One region of the Terrabacter sp. LjRoot27 genome, then DNA from elsewhere that is predicted to be linked to it. Evidence: predicted binding sites of a transcription regulator. Region 1 holds the regulator's gene; the other holds the start of a gene.
The links. The regulator LexA, encoded in region 1, represses DNA repair genes until DNA is damaged. The targets are predictions, from matches to a motif close to TCGAACANNTGTTCGA.

Region 1 (4,463 bases):
TCTGGCCGGACTGGACCGTGATCGTGCGTGGCTCGCCCGTGGCCGACGCGAGCTGGCCCGCCAGGCCGACCCCGAGGACGGAGACGACGCCCGCGACGAGGAGCGTGACGACGAGGCGGCCGAATCGCGTCAGGCGCATCGGCGGCCTCGCGGCACGGGCCGCACGCGCGGCCTCGGGCCCGGTGGGGACGAGGACGAGGCGAGGCCGGCCGGTCGACTGCGACCGCGCGGGCTCCTCGGTGTGCGGCTGACGAACGGCCTCGAGGACGATGGCGCTCATGGTGACCTCCCCTTGCTCCTGAACTGGCGAACACATGTTCGATAGAACGTCTGTACGAGTTGTAGCACGTATGTTCGACGAAGTCGAGACACGCATCGAACAGGTGTTTGGCAACTGTGTTCGAACTGCGTAGTCTTTCCTCACACCACAGACCTCACCAGCCACCACTGACACTGGCCCCACACCCAGCGTCACGACGCGGTCTGACGAGCCGACGAAGGGGACACCATGGGCGTGACCGAGCTTCCCGATCGCGAGACCGGCGACGGTCTCACCGTCCGCCAGCGGCGGGTGCTCGAGGTCATCCGCAACTCCGTCGACCGGCGCGGCTACCCGCCGAGCATGCGCGAGATCGGCGACGCCGTCGGCCTCGCCAGCCCCTCGAGCGTCTCGCACCAGCTCAACGCCCTCGTCGCCAAGGGCTACCTGCGCCGCGACCCGAACCGGCCGCGGGCCCTCGAGGTCGTCTCGCCCGACGCGAAGGCCGAGGAGCTCGGCTACCGCGGGGGCGACGCCACCGCGCCGCGTCCGCGCGGCGACCACTACGACACGGAGACCGACTCGGGCGATGCCCGCCCCGAGGCGTCGTACGTGCCGGTGCTCGGCCAGATCGCGGCCGGTGTGCCGATCACGGCCGAGGAGGTCGTCGAGGACGTCTTCCCGCTGCCCAAGCAGCTCGTCGGCGAGGGCGACCTCTTCCTCCTCAAGGTCAACGGCGACTCGATGGTCGAGGCCGCGATCTGCGACGGTGACTGGGTCGTCGTGCGCCAGCAGCAGCACGCCGAGAACGGCGACGTCGTGGCCGCGATGCTCGACAACGAGGCCACGGTCAAGACGTTCAAGCGCACCGACGGGCACGTGTGGCTCATGCCGCACAACCCCGACTTCTCGCCCATCGACGGCGACCACGCGACGATCCTCGGCAAGGTGACGGCGGTCCTGCGCCGGCTCTGACAGCGCCCGCTCCCCCACCGACGACGGATGCCGTCGGCGCCCTCCGCGCCGACGGCATCGTCGCGTCCCGGGAAGCGTATCGGGTGAGGCGGCGACAGACTCTGAGCCGTGAGCCCTGCGAAGGAGACCGCCATGGCACCTGGCCGCACCCGCGACGTCGTCCTCACCTACCGCTACCTGCGCGGCGCGATGATCGCGCTGCTGCTCTTGCTGCTGCTCTCGGTCGGCTACCAGTGGTGGTGGGAGACCGACCACTCGTGCTGGCTCGGCTCGATCAGCGCGTACTACTACACGCCGGCGCGGACCGTCTTCGTCGGCTCGCTCTGCGCGCTCGGGGCCAGCCTCATCGCCTACAAGGGCCATTCGCCCGAGGAGGACGTGCTGCTCAACTTCTCGGGCTTCATGGCGTTCGTCGTCGCCATGGTGCCGACGGTGCCGGACGGACGGTGCGGGCCGAACGCGTACACCCAGACCCCGACCGAGATCGCGGCGGCCGTGCGCAACAACATCTGGTCGCTCGTCGTCGTGGCGGTGCTCGCGGCCCTCGTGGCCGCCTGGCTCAAGCGGGGCGCGATGACGCGCGACCCGTCCGAGCGGCCCACGGTGCGCTCGGTGGTCGTCTCCGTCGTGTGCGGTGCGGTCCTGCTCGGTGAGCTGACCCTCTTCCTCGTGCTGCGCGACCGCTTCATCGCGCTGAGCCACGGCATCGCCGCGGGCACCATGGTGGCCGGGGTCATCGCGGTCATGGTCCTCAGCGCGCTGAGGGCCGAGGAGCGGCACCGGGGCGCAGCCGGGGCCGCGGGGGCGAGCGGGACCGCCTACAAGCGCATCTACATCGCCATCGCGGTCGCCCTGGCCGTCGCCCTCGGGGTGACGGTGCTGACGGCCCTGACGGTGAGCGGCTTCGACCACCTCGTCCTCATCGCCGAGGTCATCATCATCGTGCTCTTCGCGGCGTACTGGGGCGTGCAGACCAAGGAGCTCTGGGACCTGCGCGAGGCCGACGGCACCGAGGCGCGGTCGGCTCGGTCGGTGGCCGAGTAGCCCTCAGGACAAAGGCGGTTCGTCGCCCAGGGCACCGAGCCACCAGGTGCCTGCATCGCCGTGCTCGACGGCCTCGGCCGGCGTCAGCGTCGCGGTGACCCGTAGCCACGACTCGGCCCGGCCGAGCCGACCGAGCCGCAGCGCGGACGGCAGCGCCGCCCGCAGCTCACCGGCCGGGACGACGTCGCCCCAGACCTCGAGCGCGGCGTCCCCCACCCGCCGCAGCCGGGGATCGTCGGGGGTCGTCTCGAAGCGGTGGAGCAGCACGTTGAGCGGGACGAAGAGCGCCGAGAGCGGGTGCGCGAGCAGGGCGTCGCCGAAGTCGAAGAAGCGCATCCCGTCCGCCGTCGCGAAGACGTTGCTGGCGTGGAGGTCGTTGTGCACGAGGCTCTCGGGCAGGCCGAGGGCCTGGACGTCCTCGGCCCACGCCGTGACCGCGGGGAGCAGGGCGCGCAACCGGTGCGCGACGTCGCCGGACATGCGGCGCGGGTCGTCCGTGGGCAGCCCCGTCAGGGACGCGACCCGCGCCTCGACGTACGCCGCCGCCTCGGCCGGGCACAAGCTCGTGACGCCCGCAGCGACGAGGTCTGACCCGTGGCCGACGAGGTCACGTTGGAGGCGCATCGCCTCTGCGGCGACTCGGCACCAGGCATCGACGTCGTCGTCGTCGACCGTCTCGGCGAGGACGGGACCCTGGTCGGGGACGAGGTGCAGACCCCGCTCGAGGTCGACCGCGACGACCGGGACGACCCGGCGGGGCGAGAGCCGGTCGAGCACGACGAGCAGCGCCGCCTCGAACGACTGGTGGTCGCAGTTCTGCTTGGCCCAGTAGGTGGCGCCGTCCGACGCGGCTGCGCGCCACACCGTCGACCACGGACGCTGGTGCACCGCCTCGAGCGACACGAGGTCGGCGCCGAGACCGCCCAGGACCCCACCGACCCAGTCGCGCAGCTCGCCCTCGAACGCGGCCGAGGTCCAGCGGACGGACGGCCCGGGCCCGGACTCCGGGAGGGCGGCATACCAAGGCAGCTCAGTGCCCGAGAGCATCACGCAGCTCCGTCAGGGTCGTGCCGAGAGGCGCGTGGAGGCGCAGGGTGGCCTCGGCGTCGCCGCGCGTCGCCGAGCGGGTGACGATCGCGACGGGCACATCGCGCTGGTGCGCGCGACGGACGAAGCGGTAGCCGCTCATGACCGACAGCGACGACCCGAGGACGAGGACGGCGCCGGCACCCTCGACGAGCGAGAAGCAGTGCTCCACCACCGCCTTGGGCACCGACTCGCCGAAGAAGACGACGTCGGGCTTGACGGTGTCGTGGCCGCAGACGAGGCAGCGCGGGGCGTGGAAGGACTCGACGAGCGCGTCGGCGAGCACGATGTCTCCGTCGGGACGCACCTGCTCCCCCCACTGCGAGCCCACCGCGTGCGCCGCCTCGGCGAAGCGGTCCATGAAACCGGGGTTGGCCTCGGTCATCCTCTCGTGCAAGCCGATTCGGGAGGTGTACTCACCGCATGTGAGGCAGACCGCGCGCTCGAGCGACCCGTGCAGCTCGATGACGTCGGTGGCGCCCGACGCCTGGTGCAGGCCGTCGACGTTCTGGGTGATGATCGGCCCGACGTAGCCCGCGCGCTGGAGGTCGGTGACGACGCGGTGGCCCTCGTTGGGAGCGGCGGCGTTGAACCGTTGCCAGCCGATGTAGCTGCGGGCCCAGTAGCGCCGGCGGGCGTCGCTCGACCCGGCGAACTCGCCGTACGTCATCGGCTCGACGCGACGTGTCCCGTCGGGTCCGCGGTAGTCGGGGATGCCCGAGTCGGTCGAGAGCCCCGCGCCGGAGAGCACGACGACCCCTCCGCCGCTGACGAGGTCGACGAGGTCGTCGAAGCTGCCGAGGTCGTGCGTCTGGAGCGGAAGGGTGCGCGACGTGGACAGCCGGGTGGTCGCCGTGGTGACCGCCGCGGCCGTCGTCTGCGGGGGTATGCGGTCCGGCTGCTGCACCCGGTCAGCCTACGTCGGACGACGCGGCCTCCCGGTCCCACGTCGTCGACGTGACCGCGCGACGTCGCAGCTCGGCCTTGCGCACCTTGGCCGTGGGAGTCCGCGGCAGCTCCTCGACGAGGTCGACGTAGCGAGGCCGGGCGAAGCGCGGCAGCACGGCGTCGAGCCGTTGCACGAGCTCGGCGCAGTCGA
Region 2 (4,463 bases), 2.4 Mb from region 1:
CCGGCGTCGTCTCGCCGTCGCCGTCGTCGTCGGGGTGCTCGCCGGGGTGCTCGTGCCGCTGGGACCAGCCCACGGATTCCTCGTCCACGGGCTCGCCGGCTTCGTCGTCGCCGGGCTCGCCTTCGCCGTCCCGCTCCTCGTCCACGTCCTGGGCCACGACGCCGACACGACCCGCGAGAAGGTGCAGGGCCGCGACGGCGACGCCGCCTGGTACGACGTCGTCGTCATCCTCGTCGGGCTCGCCAGCCTCGCGGGCGTGACCATCCTCCTCGTCGGTGGCCGCGCCCTGGGCGGCGCCGAGGTCGTCGACGCGGTCGTCGGGGTCGGCGCGGTCGCCGTCGGGTGGCTCTGCGTCCACACCGTCTACGTGCTGCGCTACGCCCGCGTCTACTACGCGAGCCCGCGCCCACCCATCGACTTCAACCAGGACGAGGACCCGACGTTCTCGGACTTCGCCTACTTCTCCTTCAACCTCGGCATGGCCTACCAGGTCTCGGACACCGACCTCAGGAGCTCGGCCGTGCGCCGGGTCGTGCTCGGGCACACGCTGCTCGCCTACCTCTACGGGACCATCGTCATCGCCGCGACGATCAACCTCGTCGCGGGCATCGGCGGCTCGCTCGGCTAGGAGAGGCCGAGCCGCGCCTTCTCGTCGGTGACCCACAGGCCGATGAGCCCGCCGAAGTGCGCCATGAAGCGGTCGCGCTCGTGCGCCGGGTAGGTCGTGACGACGGTCGAGCGGAGCAGGTTGGTGAACACGTCGGACTGCACCCACTCGAGGACCGCGGTGTCGAGGTGCGGCAGGTGGCGCTCGCACCACGCCCAGTAGGCGGCCGTGTCGAAGTACTCGTCGGCGATCGCGAGGAACTCGTCGAGCTTCTGCTCGTCGGTGAGGTCCTCGCGGTCGGCGACGTCGAAGTAGCGGCGCATCTCGAGGTCCATCGGGCCGCGGCGACCGGTGATGACGCAGAAGGTCGACCACCGCACGAGCGCCTTGATGGCCCACGGGAAGTAGTAGTGCAGCGACGTGACGGCGACGTCGGGGCAGGCGTTGGCGTAGTCGATCGGGTAGACGTCGTCACCCTTGACGAGCATCTCGCACGAGTTGAACTCCCAGCCGAACATCGCGTTGACGATGCGGCTGATGGCCGCGGTCTGCTTGCCGGCCGACGGGGACAGGAAGTCGTGGCTCACGGCATACCGGTTGTGCATCGGCTGCTCGGGCCGGAAGTCCATGACCATCGTCTCGGGACCGATCGACAGGGCCCGCGCGAAGTGGTCGTACTCGATGGTCGACTGCAGGTGCATGAGCATCTCGCCGGACTCGTCGTAGGCCTTGACGAGGTCGGTCTCGTCGTTGATCCGGGAGACGCCGCGCCAGCCGCCGCCGTCGAAGGGCTTCATGTACATCGGGTAGCCGAGCCGGTTGGCGATCGCCTTGAGGTCGAACGGGCGGTTGTACTTCGCGGACGTGTAGGCCCAGCGGACGTTGTCGACGGGGTGCTTGTAGGGCACGAGCCACGTCTCGGGGACCTTGAGCCCGAGGCGCATGAGGGCGACGTAGGCGCTGTGCTTCTCCATGGACTGGAAGGTGAAGGGGCTGTTGAGCAGGTAGGTGTCGTTCATCAGCGCGGCCTTCTTGAGCCACTCGCGCGGGTGGTAGTACCAGTAGGCGAGGCGGTCGATGACGAGCTCGGTGCGCACCGGCTGGCGCAGGTCGAACGGCTCGATGGTGAGCCGCTCGCTCGTCAGCTCGTGGGTGACGCCGTCGTCGGTCGTGATCGGCCCGACGAGCGCGAGCAACGCCTCGAAGGCGGTGGGCCAGTCCTCCTCGGCACCGAGCAGGAGCCCGACGAGGTGCGTCCTCGTCGACGAGGTGCTCGATGCGGCGGACTGGTCCTGCTGTGCGGTGTCGGTCATCGTGCTGCTCCTACCGTCGGGGGTCGGGTCATCGACTGCGATCCTTGCAGGAACCGCGGCGTCTGTCGCCGGTCAGCGGGTGGCCGGACGGGCGAGCAGGTCGAGCAGGTGCGGGTCGAACGCCGACTCCCACGAGCGCCAGTCGTGCCGGCCGGGCAGCTCGGTGAAGGACACGTCGTGACCGCTCGCGGCGAGGGTCTGCGCCATCTGGCGGTTGTTCGTCAGGTTGCCCTCGTCGGTGCCGCACGTCATGACGATGCGCGCGTCGGTGCGGCGTCGCCGGGCCCGCCTGACGTTGGTCACGAAGGTCGTGACGCGGTCCCAGAACTCGAAGTCCTCCTCGTCGTCGACGCGCCTGCGGAAGAAGGACCCCGACTGCAGGAAGAGCCCACCGAACGGCCCCGGGTGGCGCCACTCGGCCTGGAGGGAGGCGAGCGCTCCCAGGCTCGCCCCCATGAGGGTCGGCCTCCCGTCGATGGCGTATGCGGTCCCGACCGTCGGGAGCACGTGCGCGGTGAGCGCCTCCGCCCAGAGGGGGTTGGCGGCATACCGCTCGTTGCGCGCTCCGGGCTCGAGCAGGACGACGCGGGTCGGTGGGACGCGGCCGGCGTCCGTCGCGGCGCGCAGGACGGAGAGGAGGTGGGCGCGGCGGGAGTACTCCGGACCGTCGTGGGCCACGAGCAGCGGGAGCGCGTCGGCGCGTCGCGTGCCGACCGGCGTGACCACCGCGAGCTCGATGTCGCCGACCGGAGTGCCGGTGACCGTCAGTCTCGTGCGCGCCATGCGGAGACCCTATGCGCGGATGCCGACAGGGACACTCCTGGTCGTCCACAGGTCGCTTCAGTCCTCGGGTTCGACTGCAGGAGAGACCAACTCGTTGTCCACAGATTGGCTCCGCCTCTTGAAACGTGATCGAACACCTGTTCTGATGGAGGTCCTGAAGATGCCATCGAAAGGAGGTTCCCGTGCCGTACGTCGCGTCGCCGGCCGAGACCTCCGCCGTGCGCTCGGGAGGGCCCTGGCCGGTGCTGCGTGCCCGATGGTCCTCCGACCCGGACCACTGGGCGCGCACCCTCGACCCCGTCCTCGACCCGGTCCTCACGCAGCTGCGCGCGGGGCGCGGGCGGGCCCGAGCGGCGGCGGCGCTCGAGGGGCTGGCGCGGGCCGGGGAGCGGGTGCTCGCCGCGATCCAGGCGCTCGAGGTCGCCAAGGCCCGCCTCGAGGCCGACCTGCTCGCCGCGTACGGCGCACTGGCCACCATCGAGGCCCAGCAGATCGACGCCCTGCCCGCTGGTGCCGCCGCCCGGGTGTCCGCGCGGGTCTCTCCCGAGCGGGTCGTCACCGAGGAGATCGCGCTCGCGACCGGCGTCGGCACCGGTGAGGTCGCCCGCCGGCTCACCCTGGCCACCGCACCCCGCCGGCACCGAGTCGTCCTGAACGCGCTGCGCGCCGGGCGGCTGTCGCTGCACCGCGCGCTGCAGGTCGCCTCCGACACCGCGTTGCTGCCCGACGCCGACGTCACCACCGTCGCACAGGCCGTGCTCGCCCCGACCCGCGACGGCCAACCCCTCCCGCAACGCACCTTCACCGCCCGGCTGCGGCGCGCGATCGCCTCGGTCGACACCCGGGGCAGCGCCGAGCGGCACGCGCACGCCCGGGCCCGGCGCGGGGTGTTCGGCCGCCTCACCGACGACGGGATGGGCTGGCTGACCGTCACCACCGACGCCGCGTCCGTCGCCGCGGTCATGGACCACCTCGACACCACCGCGCGGGGACTGCGCGGCGCGGGCGATGCCCGCACCCTCGACCAGCTCCGCGCCGACCTCGCCACCGACGCCCTCCTGCGCGGATCGGGCACCACCGAGCCCGGTCCCGCCCACGCGGCCGCTGGTCAGGCGGCATCGCTGGCGTGGATCGTCGTGCCCTTCGAGGTCGCCACCGGACAGGCCGACACCGCGTGCGAGCTGCCCGGCCACGGCTGGGTCACCGCCACCCACGCCCGCGAGATCATCACCCGACCCGGCTCCGTCTGGGCCACCCTGCCCGTCGACCTGCGCACCGGCCGCGCCCTCACCCGAGCGACCCGCACCTACCGCCCCACCCAAGCCGTCCTCGAGCACGTCCAAGCCGTCGACGGCACCTGCCGCGGACCCGACTGCCACGTCCCCGCCACCCGCTGCGACCTCGACCACGAGACCCCCTGGCCCACCGGACCCACCAGCACCGACAACCTCCACGCCAAACACCGCCTCCACCACAACCTCAAGACCACCGGCACCTGGACCTCCGCACCCGACACCGACCACGGCCTCACCTGGACCACCCTCACCGGCCGCAGCTACACCACCCACCCCAAGAACTGGCGCGCCGGCGTCGACCCACCCGCGCGACGGGACGACCCGGTCCCACGGTCCGATCCCCCACCGTCCCAACGCGATTCAGGCCCGGCTCCCCCGGTCGAGCACGACCAGCCGCCCTTCTGAGCGGCAGCGGTCCTCCTCAGGAGTGCAGGCTTGCGACGTGGTCACGCGCCCGCGCCAGCC

Region 2: ACSQ2D_RS02100 (HNH endonuclease signature motif containing protein) is a predicted target of LexA. The motif match lies at 2,833-2,848, and genes of this name have one in related genera.

Annotation. Positions count from the first base shown of each region.
Region 1 covers NZ_CAXUSS020000001.1:2,858,357-2,862,819, forward strand. Annotated here, with positions in the region: gene ACSQ2D_RS13295 (LysM peptidoglycan-binding domain-containing protein) at 1-280, opposite strand, end outside; gene lexA (transcriptional repressor LexA) at 509-1,234, shown strand; gene ACSQ2D_RS13305 (hypothetical protein) at 1,367-2,278, shown strand; gene ACSQ2D_RS13310 (phosphotransferase) at 2,282-3,325, opposite strand; gene ACSQ2D_RS13315 (Sir2 family NAD-dependent protein deacetylase) at 3,309-4,271, opposite strand; gene ACSQ2D_RS13320 (AMP-binding protein) at 4,276-4,463, opposite strand, start outside.
Region 2 covers NZ_CAXUSS020000001.1:457,833-462,295, reverse strand. Annotated here, with positions in the region: gene ACSQ2D_RS02115 (DUF1345 domain-containing protein) at 1-628, shown strand, start outside; gene ACSQ2D_RS02110 (ATP-grasp domain-containing protein) at 625-1,920, opposite strand; gene ACSQ2D_RS02105 (alpha/beta hydrolase) at 1,993-2,703, opposite strand; gene ACSQ2D_RS02100 (HNH endonuclease signature motif containing protein) at 2,886-4,403, shown strand; gene ACSQ2D_RS02095 (TfoX/Sxy family protein) at 4,420-4,463, opposite strand, start outside.